Linked DNA regions of Thiosulfativibrio zosterae. The protein of the gene in region 3 interacts with the protein of the main gene of each other region in a pairwise test. Links are inferred from orthologs where the notes say so. Each region holds a gene or a part of one and is shown on either strand. Other genes may lie near its edges.

Region 1 (5,498 bases), 650 kb from region 3 along the record:
GACCAAACGGTGTTGGCGAACGAGCAGGTGATTGACGGCAAGGGTTGGCGTTCGGGTGTGCCAGTTGAGCGCAAAGAGATTGCTCAGTGGTTTTTGCGCATTACCGATTATGCAGAAGAATTGATTAATGATTTAGACCAGTTAGAAGGTTGGCCTGAACAGGTTAAAACCATGCAGAAAAACTGGATTGGCAAATCGACTGGTTTGGAAATTCAGTTCCCCATTGCCTCAGGCTTAGATGCCCGCACTGAAAACCTAAAAGTCTATACCACTCGTCCTGATACCTTGATGGGGGTGACCTATGTTGCCATCGCTTCAGATCATCCGTGGTCACGCAAGGCGTCCATTAATAATGAGCCTTTAGCGCAATTTATTGAAGAATGCTCGCACATTTCAACGGCCGAAGCCGATGTTGAAACCATGGAGAAGAAAGGGGTGGATACCGGTATTCGCGTGAAGCACCCGATTACGGGTGAAGTGGTTCCCGTTTGGGCGGCCAACTTTGTGTTGATGGGCTATGGCACAGGTGCGGTCATGTCGGTGCCGGCGCATGACCAGCGCGATTATGAGTTTGCAAAAAAATATGGTTTAAACATCAAAGCGGTTATCGCGCCAAACGCTGATGAAATGGCAGATGTTTCAGAAGCGGCTTTTACGGAAAAAGGCATCTTGGTCAACTCTGGGCAGTTTGATGGTTTAGATTTTGCCCAAGCATTGGATGCGATGGCTGAGGCCTTAGGCGCATTAAACTTAGGCGAAAAACAAACCAATTACCGTTTGCGGGATTGGGGTGTGTCGCGTCAGCGTTATTGGGGTTGCCCAATTCCGGTGATTTATTGCCCAGCTTGTGGTGCGTTACCCGTGCCAGAAAAAGATTTGCCAGTGTATTTACCCGAAGATGTGGTGCCAGATGGTGCGGGTTCGCCTTTGGCTAAACTCGACAGTTTTAAAAAATGTAATTGTCCGCAATGTGGCGGCCCAGCCAATCGTGAAACCGATACCTTTGACACCTTCTTTGAATCGTCTTGGTATCACGCACGCTACACCTCGCGCAACAGCACAGATGGTATGTTAGATAAAGCAGCGGCCGATCATTGGTTGCCAGTTGACCAATACATCGGTGGGATTGAGCACGCTATTTTGCATTTATTGTATGCGCGTTTCTTCCACAAGTTGATGCGCGATGAAGGCTTGGTGTCTTCTGATGAGCCGTTTAAAAACTTGTTGACTCAGGGCATGGTGTTGGCCAGTAGTTGGTTTAGTGCCGACGAAAGTGGCAAACAAACTTGGTATTCACCGTTAGATGTAGAACCGATCACCGATGAAAAAGGCGGCGTAATAAAAGGCAAGCTCAAGTCAAATGGCATGGAAGTGCAGTATGGTGGTGTGATTAAAATGTCGAAGTCAAAGAATAACGGCATCGATCCCCAAACCCTAATTGACCAATATGGCGCAGACACCTTGCGCTTGTATATTATGTTTGCCGCACCGCCAGAACAAACTTTGGAATGGTCGGATTCAGCCGTGGAAGGCGCATCGCGTTATTTAAATCGCGTATGGCGTTTGGTGCAAGGCTTTAGCGCTCAAGGAAGCGTGCCCGCTGCGCAAAGCAGTGAAGGTTTAGATAAGGTGCAAAAGGCCTTGCGTTTAAAAGTGCACAGCACTTTGCAAAAGGTGACTGATGATATGGGGCGTCGCCTCAACTTTAACACCGCGATCGCCGCCACCATGGAGTTGCTCAATGAACTCACCAAATTCCAAGATGACTCGGCTTTAGGCAAAGCCGTCATGCAAGAAGCGCTTGAGCTGTTGGTGTTGATGTTGTCACCCATGGCACCGCACATTGCCCAAAGCTTATGGATTGCTTTAGGCAAAGAAGGCTTGGTGGTTCAGCAAGCTTGGCCTAAGCTAGATGAAAGCGCCTTGGTGAAAGATGAAATTGAAATCATGGTGCAGGTCAATGGCAAATTGCGCGGCAAAATAGAAGTGGCAGCCGATGCGGATAAAGCCATGATTTTAGCAATGGCAAAAGCCTGTGAAGGTGCCGCTAAATATATTGATGGATTTGAAATCGTCAAAGAAATTGTGGTGCCAGGTCGTTTAGTTAATATCGTGGTAAAAGGGTAAGATGCTTAATAATCTTCAAAATCGCCCCAAAACTAACCAGGCCTGGTTAGTTTTGGGCGTTTTTTGGGTGTTTTTAGGGTTATTAAGCGGTTGTGGCTTTCATTTAAAAGGCTTAAACCAAGTCGGCACGATGAGTTTTCAAACCGTAAAACTGTCTGCGGCATCTGGTGTTCGCGCGGATTTGGTGAACGCTTTAACGCAGCAACTTAAAATGTCGGGTGTAGAAGTGGTGGATGGTTTGGCGCAAGCGGAACTGGAGATTCGCTTGTCGCCTACGCAGACTCAAGCGTCGCGAACCAGTTTAACGGCGCAGGGAGATACGGCTTCTGAACTGATTAAACTCTCACAGCCTTTCAGTGCTTGGCAGGTTGCCGACAATACTTTAGTGGTAGAAGCCACGGCCAGCAGTTTTCGGGATCGTCGTTTAGACAGCGCCGCAGCATTAGCAGCAAATCAAGAACTGAAAAGTTTGCAAAAACAAATGGTACAAGAAGTGGCGTTACAGATGATTGATCGCATTTCACGAGCCAGCGCCCGTGCCAACGCGAATGCAGAATCTAAAAAGGTTCCCGCCACACAATGATTGTTGCCCCAGCCTTTATTAAACAACTGCAAGCCGCTCAGCTGACTATGCCGCCGATAGTGCTGATTTATGGTGAAGAGCCGCTTTTGATTCGCCAGTCGTTAGATGCGTTCCGTGCGTTTGCTAAAAACCAAGATTATTTGCAGCGTGACACCTATGAAGTCGATGCCAAATTTGATTGGCAATCGCTTGAAATGGATACCCAAGCCGGTTCTTTATTTGCCGAACGCCGTTTGATTGAATTGTCGATGCCCAGCGGTGCACCTGGAAAAGTCGGGGGCGATTTCATTCAAAAGTGGGCGCAGTTGCGGCATGATTCACCACCTGAAATTGTGCTGGTGATTTTGTGCGAAAAGTTGGATGGCAAACAAACCAAAAGCAAATGGGTGCAGGTGATTGAGCAAACCGGTTTGGTGGTGCAATCTCGACCTATTGAATTGAAAGCCTTGCCTGCCTGGTGTCAGCAACGCGCTCTGAGCGTGGGACTGAGTTTGGATTTGGAAGCCGCGAACGTTTTGGCGGAACGGGTTGAAGGCAACTTATTAGCCGCAGACCAAGAAATGGAAAAACTCAGCTTGTTGTTTGCGCAAGGCACGCAACTGCAGGTGCAAGACATTTTAAATAATGTTGCCGACCAAGCGCATTATCAGTTATTTGCACTCAGCACCGCCGCCCTCACTGGGCAAACCGCCTATGCGTTGCAAATTCTAAATCGCCTTAAACAAGAAGGTTTAGAGGCGCCAATTATTTTGTGGTTGTTGGCCAAAGAAGTGCGCACCCTAGTGCAACTGTGCGAGTTACAGCAAAAAGTCAGTTTGGCACAGGCATACAAACAGTTATTTATTTGGAACAGCAAGCAAGCGGAATATTCCCAAGCATTGCGGCGTCAGTCGTTGCAGGGCTGGCAAGAACTCTTGCGCTTATGCACCCAAGCCGATTTTGAAATTAAGGGCATTCGTAAAGGCGATGCTTGGCTCAGTTTAAATGATTTAGTGGTAAAGATGGCTCAGTAGAGAGGATAGAGATGGATATTCAAGCGTATATGCAAACCTTAGGTCAGCAAGCTCGTGCGGCCAGTCGCATTTTGGTGACGGCTTCAACGGCTCAAAAAAATCAAGCCTTGTTGGCAATGGCCGACAGCTTGGAAGCGCAAGCTGAGTTTTTAAAAGCTGAAAACGCTAAAGATTTAGCACAGGGCAAAGCCAATGGTTTGGACGCGGCCATGTTAGACCGTTTAACCCTTACGGACAAAGGCATTGCAAGCATGGCAGAAGGCTTGCGTCAAATCGCCAATTTGGCCGACCCGATTGGCGAAATCTCTGATATGAGCTACCGCCCATCCGGAATTCAAGTCGGTAAAATGCGCGTACCTTTAGGGGTGGTGGGAATTATTTACGAATCGCGTCCCAATGTGACGATTGATGCGGCGGCCTTATGCTTAAAATCGGGGAATGCAGCAATTTTGCGTGGTGGTTCTGAAGCGGCATTTTCTAATAGAGCCTTAGCGAGTTGCATCAAAAAAGGTTTGGAATTGGCTGAATTACCCACTGCCGCAGTGCAAGTGGTCGAAACCACGGATAGAGCTGCGGTGGGCGCTTTGATTACCATGCCACAATTCGTGGATGTGATTATACCGCGTGGAGGCAAAAACTTGATTGCTCGCATCAGCGAAGAAGCGCGCGTGCCGGTCATTAAACATTTAGATGGTATATGTCATGTGTATATTGATGCAGATGCTGATGCCGACAAAGCGGTCAAAGTGGCTTATAACGCCAAAACCCATCGTTATGGCGTATGTAATGCCATGGAAACCTTATTGATTGCCGAGTCTAGGGCAGCTGAAATCCTACCAGGCCTGGTTAAAATGTATCAAGAAAAAGGTGTGGAATGTCGCGGTTGCGCTAAGGCACAAGCCATAGTATCAATGAATGCGGCGAGCGATGAGGATTGGGCGACTGAATATTTGGATGCGATTTTGTCGATTAAGGTGGTGGCGGATGTTGAAGAAGCCATGGCGCATATTGCGCAATACAGCTCTGGACATACCGAGTCCATCATTACCGAAAACTACACCCGTGCGCGTCAATTTTTAGCACAGGTCGATTCCAGCTCGGTGATGGTGAATGCCTCTACGCGTTTTGCCGATGGGTTTGAATATGGCTTGGGTGCTGAAATCGGCATTTCAACCGACAAATTCCATGCGCGTGGCCCGGTGGGATTAGAAGGATTGACGTCACAAAAATACATCGTATTAGGCGACGGACATATTCGTATTTAGGCTAGATGCATTTACGCAAGCGATTCGCCGCTAGACTGAGCGCTTGAAAGTCTGCGGTTTTGCCGCCCTTGTCGGGGTGGTGTTGTGCGCAGAGTTTGCGATATTGCTGGTTGATTTGGGTAAGACTGAGATCTTCTAAAGGGGTTTCTGGGTCGATTTCTAACAAATTTAAATCGGCTTTGAGTGTTTCATAGGGCAGGCTTTGTAAATCGAATTGCGACCAAAAATTATCCATCAGATTTTGGACATCAACGGCTTGGGTGTCTAGAAAGTGTTGATAGTTTAAATAGTAGGCACGCAGTTCATCATTTTGCGTTAGCGCATTGGAATCCGCGGTTTGCATAGGGTGCAGTTGGATATTGAGGGTATAAATTTCTAACCAACCCAGTCCTTCACTGAACCACTTGGTTTGCAGTCGATAGAGCAAGTGAAAACACAAAAAGTGTGCTTGAAACAGTTCAAGTGGTTCAAGGGAGGGTTTAAATCCTTGAAAGCCTTGTTCGGTTAAAT
Region 2 (5,453 bases), 460 kb from region 3 along the record:
TGCGTTGGTGCGCCCACATTGTAAAGCGTGCCTAAAGCGGTATCCGCACTGAGCACAGGCATCTCTTGCGCATGATAGGCATTTAAGTCTTCTGTTGTAATCGGGCTGCCAACTTGGCTTAGCACTGCGCCTATTTTTTGAGCAATGCCACCGCGGTAAAAATCGTCCAATCCCTGAGTAGCCAATTGATTTAACAGATCACCGAGTGCAGCATTTTGAAAACGTTCGCCTGCCACCAACGGACGACCTTCTGGCGCAAAACAGGCCGCAAACCCTGGAACCTCTTTAAGGGTTTCAAAGGTTAAGCGGCTCGCTGCAGCCAAACTGTCGGTGACTTCAATGCCTTGCTTAGCCAAATCCATTGCGGTTTGCAACACTTGATTTATGGGCAAATTCTCAAACCCAAAATCGACCATTTTGTGACGCGCCAATTGCCAACCGCTCACTGCGCCTGCCATCGTCAAGGCAGCTTTCGGACCACGTGCGGGAATGGCTTCTAACCCATCATACAAACTGACATCCGCCGCTTGTGCGGCCCAACCCGAGGCATCTAAAGCAAATGGCGCTTGACCTGGCACTTGCACCAGCCAAAACCCATCGCCCCCCAAACTGTTCATGTGCGGATAAGCCACAGCAACCGTCGCAGCCGCAGCTACCATGGCATCTACCGCATTGCCCCCCTGTTCCAAAATCGCCAAACCGGCTTGGGTTGCTTGATAATGCGGTGCGGTAAAGGCAATCTTAGCCATGCCATTTCTCCAAAAATTGAGTTGCCAAGGCAATCAGTTGACAATCAGACTGGGGCGCACCAAACAGTGACATACCCCAAGGTGCGCCCTGGTCTACCAAAATCGGTAAATGCAGTTGTGGGCGTTGCGTCAGCCCAGCTAGAGCGGTTAAACCCATTAATAAATTACGGTAACTCGCCAAATCCTCAGCGCTAGAATTGAGCAAAGGCGCTGCACCCGGTGTGGTTGGCAAGAGTGCTACATGCGACGGCGTGGGTAACCAAGCATTCATTTGAGCTTGAATGCTGGCTTGATCACATCTGGCTTGTTGTTGCTGTGCCTCAGTAATTGTGCTGCACCAGTCAAACCTTTCAGCAATGTCGGAGGCAAACACGGGGCGCGTTTTTTCAATCCACTCACCATGCACCTGCCAAGCGGCGTAGCCTTGTAAAGTACGATAGGTTTGGCTTGCAAAGGTTAAAAATTCTTGGGTTAATACCACTTCATCCGTTAAATCAACCCTTGGCAAACAGCTCTGCCAGCTGGATGTCAACTTAGATTCATTGGGCCATAAAATGCCATCTTGCAATTCTGGTTTAAAATAAACCAATTGCTGAGGTGTGCTATTGAAACGTTCAACCAAGGTGTCTTTAAAAATCACTTGCGCCACTGCACTCAGCGTTGCTAAATCGCGCGTTAACCAGCCCACCGTATCAAACTCGGGTGCCAGTGCCACCATGTTATCCATGGCAATCATGCCATGAGTCGGGCGCAGCCCAAACAAGCCGTTATAACTGGCCGGAACACGCACCGAACCGCCGGTGTCAGTGCCCAGCCCGATATCCACCAGTCCACAACTGACCGCCGCCGCCGAACCACTACTGGAACCACCGGGAATGCGCTCGGGTGCAGCAAAGTTGGTTGGGGTTCCATAATGGTAGTTAATACCATTCAAACTATAAGCCAGTTCATCGGTTAAGGTTTTGCAGACCAACTGCGCACCTGCATTCAAGAGTTTATTAACACTTGAAGCCGTTGCTTTGGGAATAGAATGAGTTTCGAGCCAATGCGGGTTGCCAGCAGAGGTAGGGAAACCTGCGATATCAAATAAATCTTTAACGCCCAGTTTAAAACCACTCAATGCCCCAGCCGCCTGAGACTCAGTGACTTTAAAGTGACTTTGCAGATCTTGAAATACGCCCCTTGAAACATTCATTAACTGAATTCCCACAACTAGATTTTAAAATGTAGACACAATTGTACACAATTTGTTAATTTATTTGAAACAATAATTTTTTAAGGCATGGGCAATTTGAATTGTGACGACTTTATAAACATGAAAAATAAGCCTTAAAACAAAAAAAGCCCCTAATTTTGACCAGCACCCTGAAGGGCATAAAGCTTGGTTAAAATTAGGGGCTTTTTAAAGCTTTTAGAAGGCTAAATTAATTAGGCAACTTCGAGCACTTCGATTTTGTAATCTAGGGTTTTGTCAGCCAATGGATGATTGCCATCTAGGAAAACTTTATCGCCATCAATTTCGGTAATCACAAACTCAATGGTTTCACCGTCTGGGTCTTCCGTTTCAACCACTTCACCCACTTTTAACTCAACACTGTCGTCAAAGTTATCCGCTTCTGCATACACCACTAAATCTTCCGTTCTCACGCCATAGCCGTCTTCTGGAGAAATGGTCACACGCGCAGTAAATCCAGGCTCTTCACCCTCTAAGAATTCCTCTAGGCCGGAGATCAATTCACCTTCGCCGTGAACATAATGAACCGGTTCTCCGCCAAAAGTAGAATCGATTAACTCGCCTTTTTCATCTCTTAATTCATAATGAAAAGTGACTTCACACCCTTTTTTAATTTTCATTTTCTGATTCCTAAATCATTTAAAATAACAGCACTATTCTAACTGATGGATTAAGTTCATGCGTCAAATTATTCTGGACACCGAAACAACAGGATTCAACCCTTTAACGGGCGATAAAATCATTGAAATCGGAGCTGTTGAACTGATTAAACGCCGCTTGACCGGTAATAATTACCACCAGTATATTCAACCCGAAAGAGAAGTTCCGCCGGATGCCATTGCGGTGCACGGCATTACCGATGCCTTTTTGAAGGATAAGCCCATCTTTAAAGATGTGGTTGAAGATTTTATGAATTATGTGGCGGGCGCAGAACTCATTATTCATAACGCACCTTTCGATGTTGGTTTTATCAATGCAGAGTTAGCGCAATTACCCAAAAACCCTTGGGGCAAAATTGAAGACCATTGCACCATTACCGACAGTTTAAAAATGGCTCGCAAGGCCTTTCCTGGGCAGCGCGCTTCTTTGGATGCTTTGTGTAAGCGTTTGGGCATTGATAATTCCAACCGAACCCTACACGGCGCTCTACTAGACTCTGAAATCTTGGCAGATGTTTATTTGATGATGACCGGCGGCCAGACAGATTTAATGCTGGCCAGCGCCTTTGAAAATGCGTCGGATAAACAAACCCGCAATGTTTCTTTACAAAAAAATCGCCATTCATTAAAAGTGATTCGTGCTACGGCAGAAGAGTTGGAAATGCATCACAATAAGCTGGCGGAAATTTCAAAAAAATTTGGCGCTACCTTAAACTGGTAACAAACTGAAAACGAATTTTTTGACTTTTAACTTGGCTAATTCAACCCTTCAGTGCTTGCAAACCGTTATAATATTACTCATTAAAATTATGTAGAAGTTGCTTAACTGCCCATGAATACCATTTCTTTAGTTGATGACAAAAATGCGTTCTTAAATTATTTATCGCAAATGGCATCGGTCAATGATTTATCTAAAGCGGCCATTGATTTTCTGATTCCATTGCTTAACGCCCGCCATGGCAGCTTGTACATTAATAACCCCTTCACTGAAAAAAATAAGCTCATTTATCAGACAAATGCGCATAAACCTCGTCCCATGCCAGCACCTAAGTCGTTTGCCATCTTATATGAAAATGGACAGGCCATTATTCCGCTAATGGATGACCAAACTCTCTTGGGCTACATGGTTTTTGAGGGCTTGCAAGAAGATCAACAACCCTTGCCGGGATTAGAAATCATCAAATTTACCCTGCCCTTTCTAGCCCTCAAAATGAAAGGTTTATTGGATAAAGAAACCCTAGAACATAAATTACGCGTGATTAACCAACACCAACTCAGTTATGAGCTTTCGCCCGATGGGTATTTGGTAGATATCAGCTGCGCTTTGGCGAATGCATTAGGTTATGAGCGACATGAACTCATCGGCAAACTACCCAACTTTTTAAATACCCATGACAATGATGATGCGAATGCCATGGAAGCACAAATCTTTAAAAAAGATGGTAGCCAAATTTGGGTAAAAACCGACATAGTGCCAGCCAAAGACATTTGGGGCGACGACTCTGGACGCAAAATTTGTTTTCAACAAAACATCTCACGAGAAAAGCAAATTGAAGAAATGGCCATCAGAGATGACTTAACCAAACTTTATAATCGCCGCTTCTTTAACCAAGTGTTTGCCAAACAAATTGATAACGCCATACGCAATCACAACTATTTGGCTTTTATGATTATCGACATCGATAATTTCAAAAAATATAACGACACCTACGGACACCAAGAAGGAGATCGCGTTTTAGCGTTGGTCGCCAAAACCATCGCAAGCGCTTACAAACGCAAAGGCGATTATAGCTTTAGATTGGGTGGAGAAGAGTTTGGGGTGATTTGTAATGTTACTCACCCAGAAGACGCTGAAGTGCTGGCTAATTATTGTCGCAATGCCATTTTAGAACTCGCGATTCCGCACACCGGCAACCCTGATTTTAAATTAGTAACCATTTCAACAGGCCTGGTCATTATTGATGGCGCAAACCTGTTAGATGCGAATGAAATCTATAAAACCGCAGACATTGCTTTGTATGAGGCCAAATCCTCTGGGCGTAACTGCGTAAAAGTCGCAGGCCAAGAAGATGATATTGAGCTCTTTTAGGTCTTTGCGACTTTATTGGTACACCAAACTTTAAAAAACATCTAAGCTGTAGAAATTCAGACTTCATCTGACAGTTCCCCGTTTTTTATGAGTGTCTGTCAGTTTAAGTTTAAGCTACGAACTTTTCAGCCCATATCTTTTTGCCATCTTCCAATGTTTCCATTGGTGTTCTTCCACAACACATTTTACCTTGATGAGTTCTGTGATGGTTGTAAAAATGAATCCACTCATCCAGGTCCGTTTGAAGTTGTTCAATTGATGTGTAAATCTTTTTGCGGAAAGTGATTTGGTAAAACTCCTGCAAAATGGTTTTGTGAAAGCGCTCACAAATGCCATTGGTTTGCGGTGATTTGACTTTGGTTTTAGTGTGCTCAATATCATTTAGCGCCAAGTATAATTGATAATCGTGCTGCTCCGCTTTACCACAATACTCAGTGCCACGGTCAGTCAGGATTCTGAGCATGGGCAGTTCGTGTTGCTCAAAAAATGGTAGCACTCGATCATTAAGGGTATCTGCCGCTGTTATCGGTGTTTTGGTGGCATAAAGCTTAGCAAACGCTACTTTTGAGTAGGTATCGACAAAGGTTTGTTGATAGATTCTGCCAACACCTTTTAAGGTGCCAACATAGAAGGTATCTTGCGAACCCAAGTACCCTGGATGGGCAGTATCAATTTCACCGCTGACTTCATCGTCATGCTTTTTCTTTTCAAGGGCTACGACC
Region 3 (6,404 bases):
CAGCGATGCCAAAGGTGGCCTCCACCCCTAGGGGCGCTAAAATCAACGGCATTAAATGACGGGTCATAATCACCCAGGTGTTCGAACCCAAGGCTTTAGCGGCCAAAATATGTTCACGGTGTTTTAGGCTGAGGGTTTGCGCCCGCGCCAAACGCGCATATCCCACCCAGCCAACCACCACCAATGCAAATACCACATTCTCAATGCCGGGTCCTAAGATTGCAGCAAGGGCAATCGCTAATAATAAACCCGGAAACGCTAAAAATACATCAATCAATTTGGTAATCAGCTTATCTACCCAACCACCTTGATAGGCCGAATAAACGCCAATTGTGGTGCCAATAATGGCAGAAAAAACCACCACGCCCAGCGCCACCACAAAAGAAGTTTGCGCCCCTAACACCAAGCGTTGCCAAACAGATCGCCCTAATTCATCCGTTCCCAGTAAAGCATCAGTCGAAGGTGGCTTTAAAAACCCAGCAAGGTTCACCTGATTAGCCGACTCGCCTATCGCAAACGCGCCTAAGGCCATCAAAACCCAAATAATCAGTAGCAAATAAGCGAAGCGATTCATCATTTGGCTAACCTAATCCGAGGGTCTAAGGCGGCATAGACAATTTCGGTTAATCCATTCACCGTAATGTAAGCCACGCTGATAATTAAAATACATGCCTGCACCACTGGATAATCACGACGCTGAATCGACTCCACCAAAAGTTGCCCTAAGCCCGGCCAATCAAACACCACTTCGGTAATCACCGCTCCGCCTAAGAGCGTGCCTAACTGTAATCCCAAAATGGTCACCACGGGTAATAATGCATTGCGGAGCGCATGATTGCCATAAACGCCCCAAGCCGATAAACCCTTGGCTTGTGCGGTGCGGATGTAATCTTCATGAAAAATCTCTAGTAAAGAGGCACGTAACATCCGCGCAAGAATGGCAGCCAAGGCGGTGCCCAGGGTCACTGAGGGCAAAACCCACGCCCAAGGTTGTTCTGCACCACTCACAGGAAACCAAGCCAAACCTATCGAAAAAGCTAAAATCAACATAGGTCCTAGCCAAAAGTTTGGAATAGAAACCCCAACTAAAGACACGGTCATTGCCATATGATCTTGCCAACGCCCTGCTTTCAAAGCAGCCCATAAGCCCAGCGGAAAAGAAATCAATAAAGCAATCGCCAAAGAAGATAATGCCAGTTGCAAGGTATAGGGAAAACGCTCACCAATTAAGCTCGACACAGGTTGATTAAAAAACAACGACTGCCCCAGATTACCTTGCACCAACCCTAACCAATAATTTAGATACTGCTGGGTTAAGGGTAGATTTAACCCTAACTGTTCACGCAAGGCTTCTTCATCCGCCGGACTGGCCCAATCGCCTAACATCACCGCCACCGGATCACCAGGCACCAGATGAATCAATAAAAACACCAAAGAACCCACCACCCAGGAAATAAAGGCCACATTAATTCCTAAGCGCATTAAATAGCTGATCATAAATTAGCCTTCATAAATCACCCATCATGCTTCAATCACCACAGGGGTGCCAACAGCAATTAAATCAAACAGCTTCACCAAATCGCTATTGCGCATACGAATACAACCATGAGAGAGTGCAATCCCCATCGGTTCGGTATCGGGGGTTCCGTGAATATAAATATAACGCTGCATGGTATCGACGCTTCCTAAACGATTTTTGCCTTTTTCCGTGCCGGATAACCATAAAATACGGGTTAAAATCCAATCTCTGTTGGGGTAGGCTTGGCCTAAAGCTGGCGTGTAAATCTCACCGGTTGGACGACGACCTTTAAATACCGCATTTAGCGGTTCATCCTGCCCGATTTTGGCACGCACAAGGTGTTTTCCTAAAGGGGTTTGGTTGGAACCTTTCTCACAGCCAACGCCATTTAAAGCGGTGCTGACGGCACACTCCAATATGACCTCTAGGCCATCAAGAAGATACGCTGTTTGTTGTGATACCGAGATAACCAGTTTCAAAATTGCACCTTTAACCTTTTCAACCTGATGAGTTCTTAGCCTAGTTAACCACTTCAGGTTGCCAACCTTGACTGCGCAACACATCTAATAAATCATCTTCAGGTAATAAATACCACCCCTCTTGACTGACCAACTGGGCGGTTGCTTGGGCATTTTGATAATTGACGACCAAAGGCAATCCACTATCCGATTGTTCAACGCGATAGTCGTTTAACAAGGCTAAAAGTTGCTCAATTTTAACCAGGCCTGTCTGCTCATTGGCTTGAATTTTAATGGCACGAGCCTTTTCAGCCCGATATTCTGCTAAAGAAACCACCTGCTCAGCATCCAGTTTAATACCGCCGTTAAAAGAGTCTTCCGCCACTTCGCCAAAAACCAATACCACGGTATCGACTTTGAGAATTTCTCTAGAGGACTCAAATACCGCCGGTTTTAAAACCACTTCTAAACGCGCCGTCTGGTCATCTAATGCCAAAAACCCCATCTTGGTTCCGGATTTGGTCACTTTAGCGCGGGTTTCAACAATTAAGCCTGCCGCCCAGCGTTTGTTCCATTTTTCGGGTTTTAAACTGCTCAAACGATATCCAACGATAGCATCCAGTTCTTGACGATAGGCATGAATTGGGTGGCCTGTCATGTAATGACCCAAGACTTCTTTTTCGTGTTTGAGTTTAACCTTGTCGATAAAAGGAGCAACATCCAACAAAGTATCGGCATTTTCGTCTTCAAACGCCATCAAATCGCCAAACAAATCGCTTTGACCCGCGTCAATATCTTTTTGTTTTTGTTCGGCTTTTTGAATTGCCATTGGCAAGCTTTCTAACATAGCATTACGATTATCATGCAAACAATCAAATGCCCCAGACAAAATCAAAGCTTCCATAACGCGTTTATTGGCTTTTTTATTGGAACGCATACAAAAATCAAACAAGTCTTTATAAGGCCCATCTTGCTGACGCGATTCAATAATGCCCTCTAACGCCGCAGCACCCACGCCTTTAATCGCACCCAATCCATAATAAAGTTCTTCTTGACCTTTAGGTTTGCCTTTGACGGCTTTAAAGTGGATTTGGCATTCATTAATATGCGGCTGACGCACTTTTAAACCCATCGAATAACACTCATTGACCATGTGAACCACCTTGTCGGTGTTGTCCATATCTGATGAAATCTGTGCAGCCATAAATTCAGCCGGGAAATGCGTTTTGAGCCAGGCCGATTGATAAGACACCAAAGCATAGGCGGCGGAGTGAGATTTGTTAAATCCATAACCGGCAAACTTTTCTACCAAGTCGAAAATTTTCATCGCTAGGTCGCCATCGACATTATTCTTGATGGCACCTTCTTTAAAGATAGAGCGTTGCTTTTCCATCTCTTCAGGTTGTTTTTTACCCATGGCACGACGCAGCATATCCGCACCGCCAAGCGTATAACCCGCCAAGACCTGTGCAATTTGCATGACCTGTTCTTGGTACAAAATAATCCCGTAGGTCGGCTCTAAAATCGGTTGCAACGACATATGCTGATATTGCGCATCTGGATAAGAAACCTTTTCTTTACCATGTTTACGGGCAATAAAATTGTCCACCATTCCCGAATCCAATGGCCCGGGACGGAACAAGGCGACCAAAGCGATAATGTCTTCAAAACAGTCGGGTTTTAGTTTAACAATGAGGTTCTGCATACCCGAAGATTCCAGCTGGAAAATCCCCGTGGTTTTACCCGTTTTAATCAACTCAAAAACTTGCGGATCATCCAGCGGAATTCGCGCAATATCCACAAACCCTTCGTCTCCCGGTTTTTTGCCGGCGTTAATTTCTTGCAAAGCCCAGTCGATAATCGTGAGGGTTCGCAGCCCCAAGAAGTCAAATTTAACCAGGCCTGCATATTCCACATCGTTTTTATCCAGTTGCGTGACCACGCTATTGCCATCAGCATCACACAAAATGGGGCAATAATAATCCAGTGGTTTGGGGGCGATCACCACGCCACCGGCGTGTTTACCGGTATTACGCACAGTGCCTTCGAGCTTGAGCGCCAAGTCTAAGAGTTGCTTAACATCTTCTTCGGTGTCATAACGCTGTTGCAATTGTTCTTCTTGCTTAAGAGCGTCTTTGAGCTTAATACCCAAATCATTGGGGATCAATTTGGCGATGCCATCTACCATGCCATATCCCAAACTCAGCACTCGCCCAACATCACGCACCACCGCTTTGGCAGCCATGGTACCGAAAGTGACAATTTGCGATACATGGTCTTTGCCGTAGTTGCGTGACACATAGTCAATCACTTCATCACGACGATCCATACAAAAGTCGACATCAAAGTCGGGCATGGAAACCCTTTCTGGGTTTAAGAAACGCTCAAACAGCAAATCATATTCAAGCGGGTCAAGGTCGGTAATCTTAAGCACATAAGCCACCAAAGAACCTGCACCCGAACCCCGCCCTGGCCCCACCGGAACCCCATGATCTTTACCCCATTGAATAAAGTCGGCAACGATAAAGAAGTAACCGGGGAATCCCATTTGGATAATGATGTCGAGCTCAAACTTGAGGCGTTCGTCATATTCTTTACGCTTTTCTGCAAATTCTTCCGCTGATAAATGGCCATATAAAAACGCTAAACGCTCTTCCAAGCCTTTTTGCGATTCATCAATAAAATACTCAGCCTCGGTCATGCCCTCTGGCACCGGGAAATCCGGTAAGAAATAAGTACCTAGTGTTAAACTTAAACTACAACGCCGAGCAATTTCTACTGTATTTTCAATGGCTTCTGGAATATCTTTAAACAGCTCAATCATTTCTTCTGAACTGCGAAAATATTGTTCTTCAGAATAACGCTTAGGACGATTGGGGTCTTCTAATACAAAGCCTTCGTTAATGCAAACTCGCACTTCATGTGCATCAAAATCTTCAGGCTCTTCAAAACGCACATCATTGGTGGCCACCACCGGAATCTCATAACGCGATGCCACCTCGAGTGCATCGGCAATATAGACTTCTTCGTTTTCACGGCCGGTGCGCACCAACTCTAGATAAAAACGCTCTGGAAAATATTGTTGCCACCACTTTAAACGAGAAGCCACCAAATTGGGTTTTTCTGCCAAGATGGCTTGCCCCACATCGCCCTCTCGGCCCCCGGACAGCACAATTAACCCCTCATTGCCTTGCGCTAACCAGCTTTGTTTAATCAAAGCACGGTTTTGGTTGTCGATGACTTTTTGGTTCTTTAAATAGGCCTGTGAAATTAAATGCGATAAATTCAAATAACCTGGGGTGTTTTGACATAACAGCACCACTTTAAACACTTCACCGGCATCATTTTCAATCCAAACATCGGCGCCAATAATGGGTTTTACCCCTGCACTCATGGCTGCGCCATAAAATTTTATCAACGCAAACAAGTTAATATGGTCAGTCAAAGCCAAAGCAGGTTGTTGATTTTTTGCGGCTAAACCAACCAAAGGTTTCACTTTAAGTGTTGAGTCAATCACAGAGTATTCTGAGTGAACATGAAGGTGTACAAATTGCGTCATAGAAAGTGGCGTATCGTCTTAGGTGATTTTATTTATAATATGCGGTGTATTCTATGCCAATTTGTCTGATAACGCTGACAAAATAGGCTTTTTTATAACACCGTTTTTTGTTGACATTTATGGCCAGACCTATTCAAAAACCTTTTTGGCTTGACCCTTATCCAGTGCTGTTTCCACCCACGCAACTGGCCTTAACCGACCCAGATGGATTATTGGCCATAGGGGGCGACCTCTCGCCTGAATGGTTGTTAAATGCCTATCAAAAAGGTATTTTCCCTTGGTTTAATGAAGACGACCCCATCTTATGGTGGTCACCCAATCCGCGTTCTGTTTTATTTTTAGAGAATTTAATTGTTCGTAAAAGTTTAATAAAAGTGATTCGTAAACAAAAGTTTACGGTGACTTTAGACACGGCTTTTGAAAAAGTGATGGAAAACTGTTCAAAAATAACCAGGCCTGGTCAAAATGGCACCTGGATTTTACCGAAAATGCGTGACGCCTATACACAGCTCCATCAAAAAGGACATGCCCATTCGGTAGAGGTTTGGCAAAACGGCGAATTGGTTGGCGGATTATACGGCGTTGCGCTGGGTAAAATGTTCTATGGCGAATCGATGTTCAGTCTGGTTTCAGATGCTTCCAAGGTGGGTTTTGTGGCTTTATGCCAACAGCTTAAGGCTTGGGGATTTGAAATTATTGACAGTCAGGTTGAAACCCAACATTTAAAATCCCTCGGAACACAGCTCATTACGCGCGAACATTTTGAGTCAATCTTAAAGCGAAACACGCAAAAAAAATTCCCTCCAAAAGCTTGGCAATTTGAAGTCGATTGGCAAGCCCCTTTTTTGGCAATCCCATGTGATTCTTC

Evidence for each region.
Region 1: the proteins of dnaE (region 3) and holA interact in binary tests that used the Escherichia coli proteins (3 or more experiments, as listed by UniProt). The link is inferred for Thiosulfativibrio zosterae from one-to-one orthologs.
Region 2: the proteins of dnaE (region 3) and dnaQ interact in binary tests that used the Escherichia coli proteins (3 or more experiments, as listed by UniProt). The link is inferred for Thiosulfativibrio zosterae from one-to-one orthologs.

What each region holds. Positions count from the first base shown.
Region 1 is NZ_AP021888.1:2,030,436-2,035,933, reverse strand. What follows is about bases 1,812-4,714. They hold holA (DNA polymerase III subunit delta), read left to right. Parts: upstream 1,812-2,706; coding sequence 2,707-3,723; downstream 3,724-4,714. Other genes in these bases: THMIRH_RS09370 (glutamate-5-semialdehyde dehydrogenase), read left to right, coding at 3,735-4,714; THMIRH_RS09380 (LPS-assembly lipoprotein LptE), read left to right, coding at 2,129-2,710; leuS (leucine--tRNA ligase), read left to right, coding at 1,812-2,127. In the rest of the region: more of leuS, read left to right, coding at 1-1,811; more of THMIRH_RS09370, read left to right, coding at 4,715-4,988; THMIRH_RS09365 (DNA-J related domain-containing protein), read right to left, coding at 4,990-5,498. UniProt on the Escherichia coli protein: Part of the beta sliding clamp loading complex, which hydrolyzes ATP to load the beta clamp onto primed DNA to form the DNA replication pre-initiation complex.
Region 2 is NZ_AP021888.1:1,836,568-1,842,020, forward strand. Bases 1,655-4,512 are described here. They hold dnaQ (DNA polymerase III subunit epsilon), read left to right. Parts: upstream 1,655-2,661; coding sequence 2,662-3,363; downstream 3,364-4,512. Other genes in these bases: THMIRH_RS08470 (amidase), read right to left, coding at 1,655-1,944; THMIRH_RS08475 (FKBP-type peptidyl-prolyl cis-trans isomerase), read right to left, coding at 2,178-2,603; THMIRH_RS08485 (GGDEF domain-containing protein), read left to right, coding at 3,475-4,512. Outside these bases: THMIRH_RS08465 (gamma-glutamyltransferase family protein), read right to left, coding at 1-749; more of THMIRH_RS08470, read right to left, coding at 742-1,654; more of THMIRH_RS08485, read left to right, coding at 4,513-4,731; THMIRH_RS08490 (IS481 family transposase), read right to left, coding at 4,841-5,453. UniProt on the Escherichia coli protein: DNA polymerase III is a complex, multichain enzyme responsible for most of the replicative synthesis in bacteria. The epsilon subunit contain the editing function and is a proofreading 3'-5' exonuclease.
Region 3 is NZ_AP021888.1:1,381,909-1,388,312, reverse strand. Bases 1,839-5,864 are described here. They hold dnaE (DNA polymerase III subunit alpha), read right to left. Parts: upstream 5,537-5,864; coding sequence 2,039-5,536; downstream 1,839-2,038. Other genes in these bases: aat (leucyl/phenylalanyl-tRNA--protein transferase), read left to right, coding at 5,656-5,864; THMIRH_RS06350 (L,D-transpeptidase), read right to left, coding at 1,839-1,998. Also shown: THMIRH_RS06360 (ABC transporter permease), read right to left, coding at 1-577; nikB (nickel ABC transporter permease), read right to left, coding at 574-1,497; more of THMIRH_RS06350, read right to left, coding at 1,522-1,838; more of aat, read left to right, coding at 5,865-6,404. UniProt on the Escherichia coli protein: DNA polymerase III is a complex, multichain enzyme responsible for most of the replicative synthesis in bacteria. This DNA polymerase also exhibits 3' to 5' exonuclease activity. The alpha chain is the DNA polymerase catalytic subunit.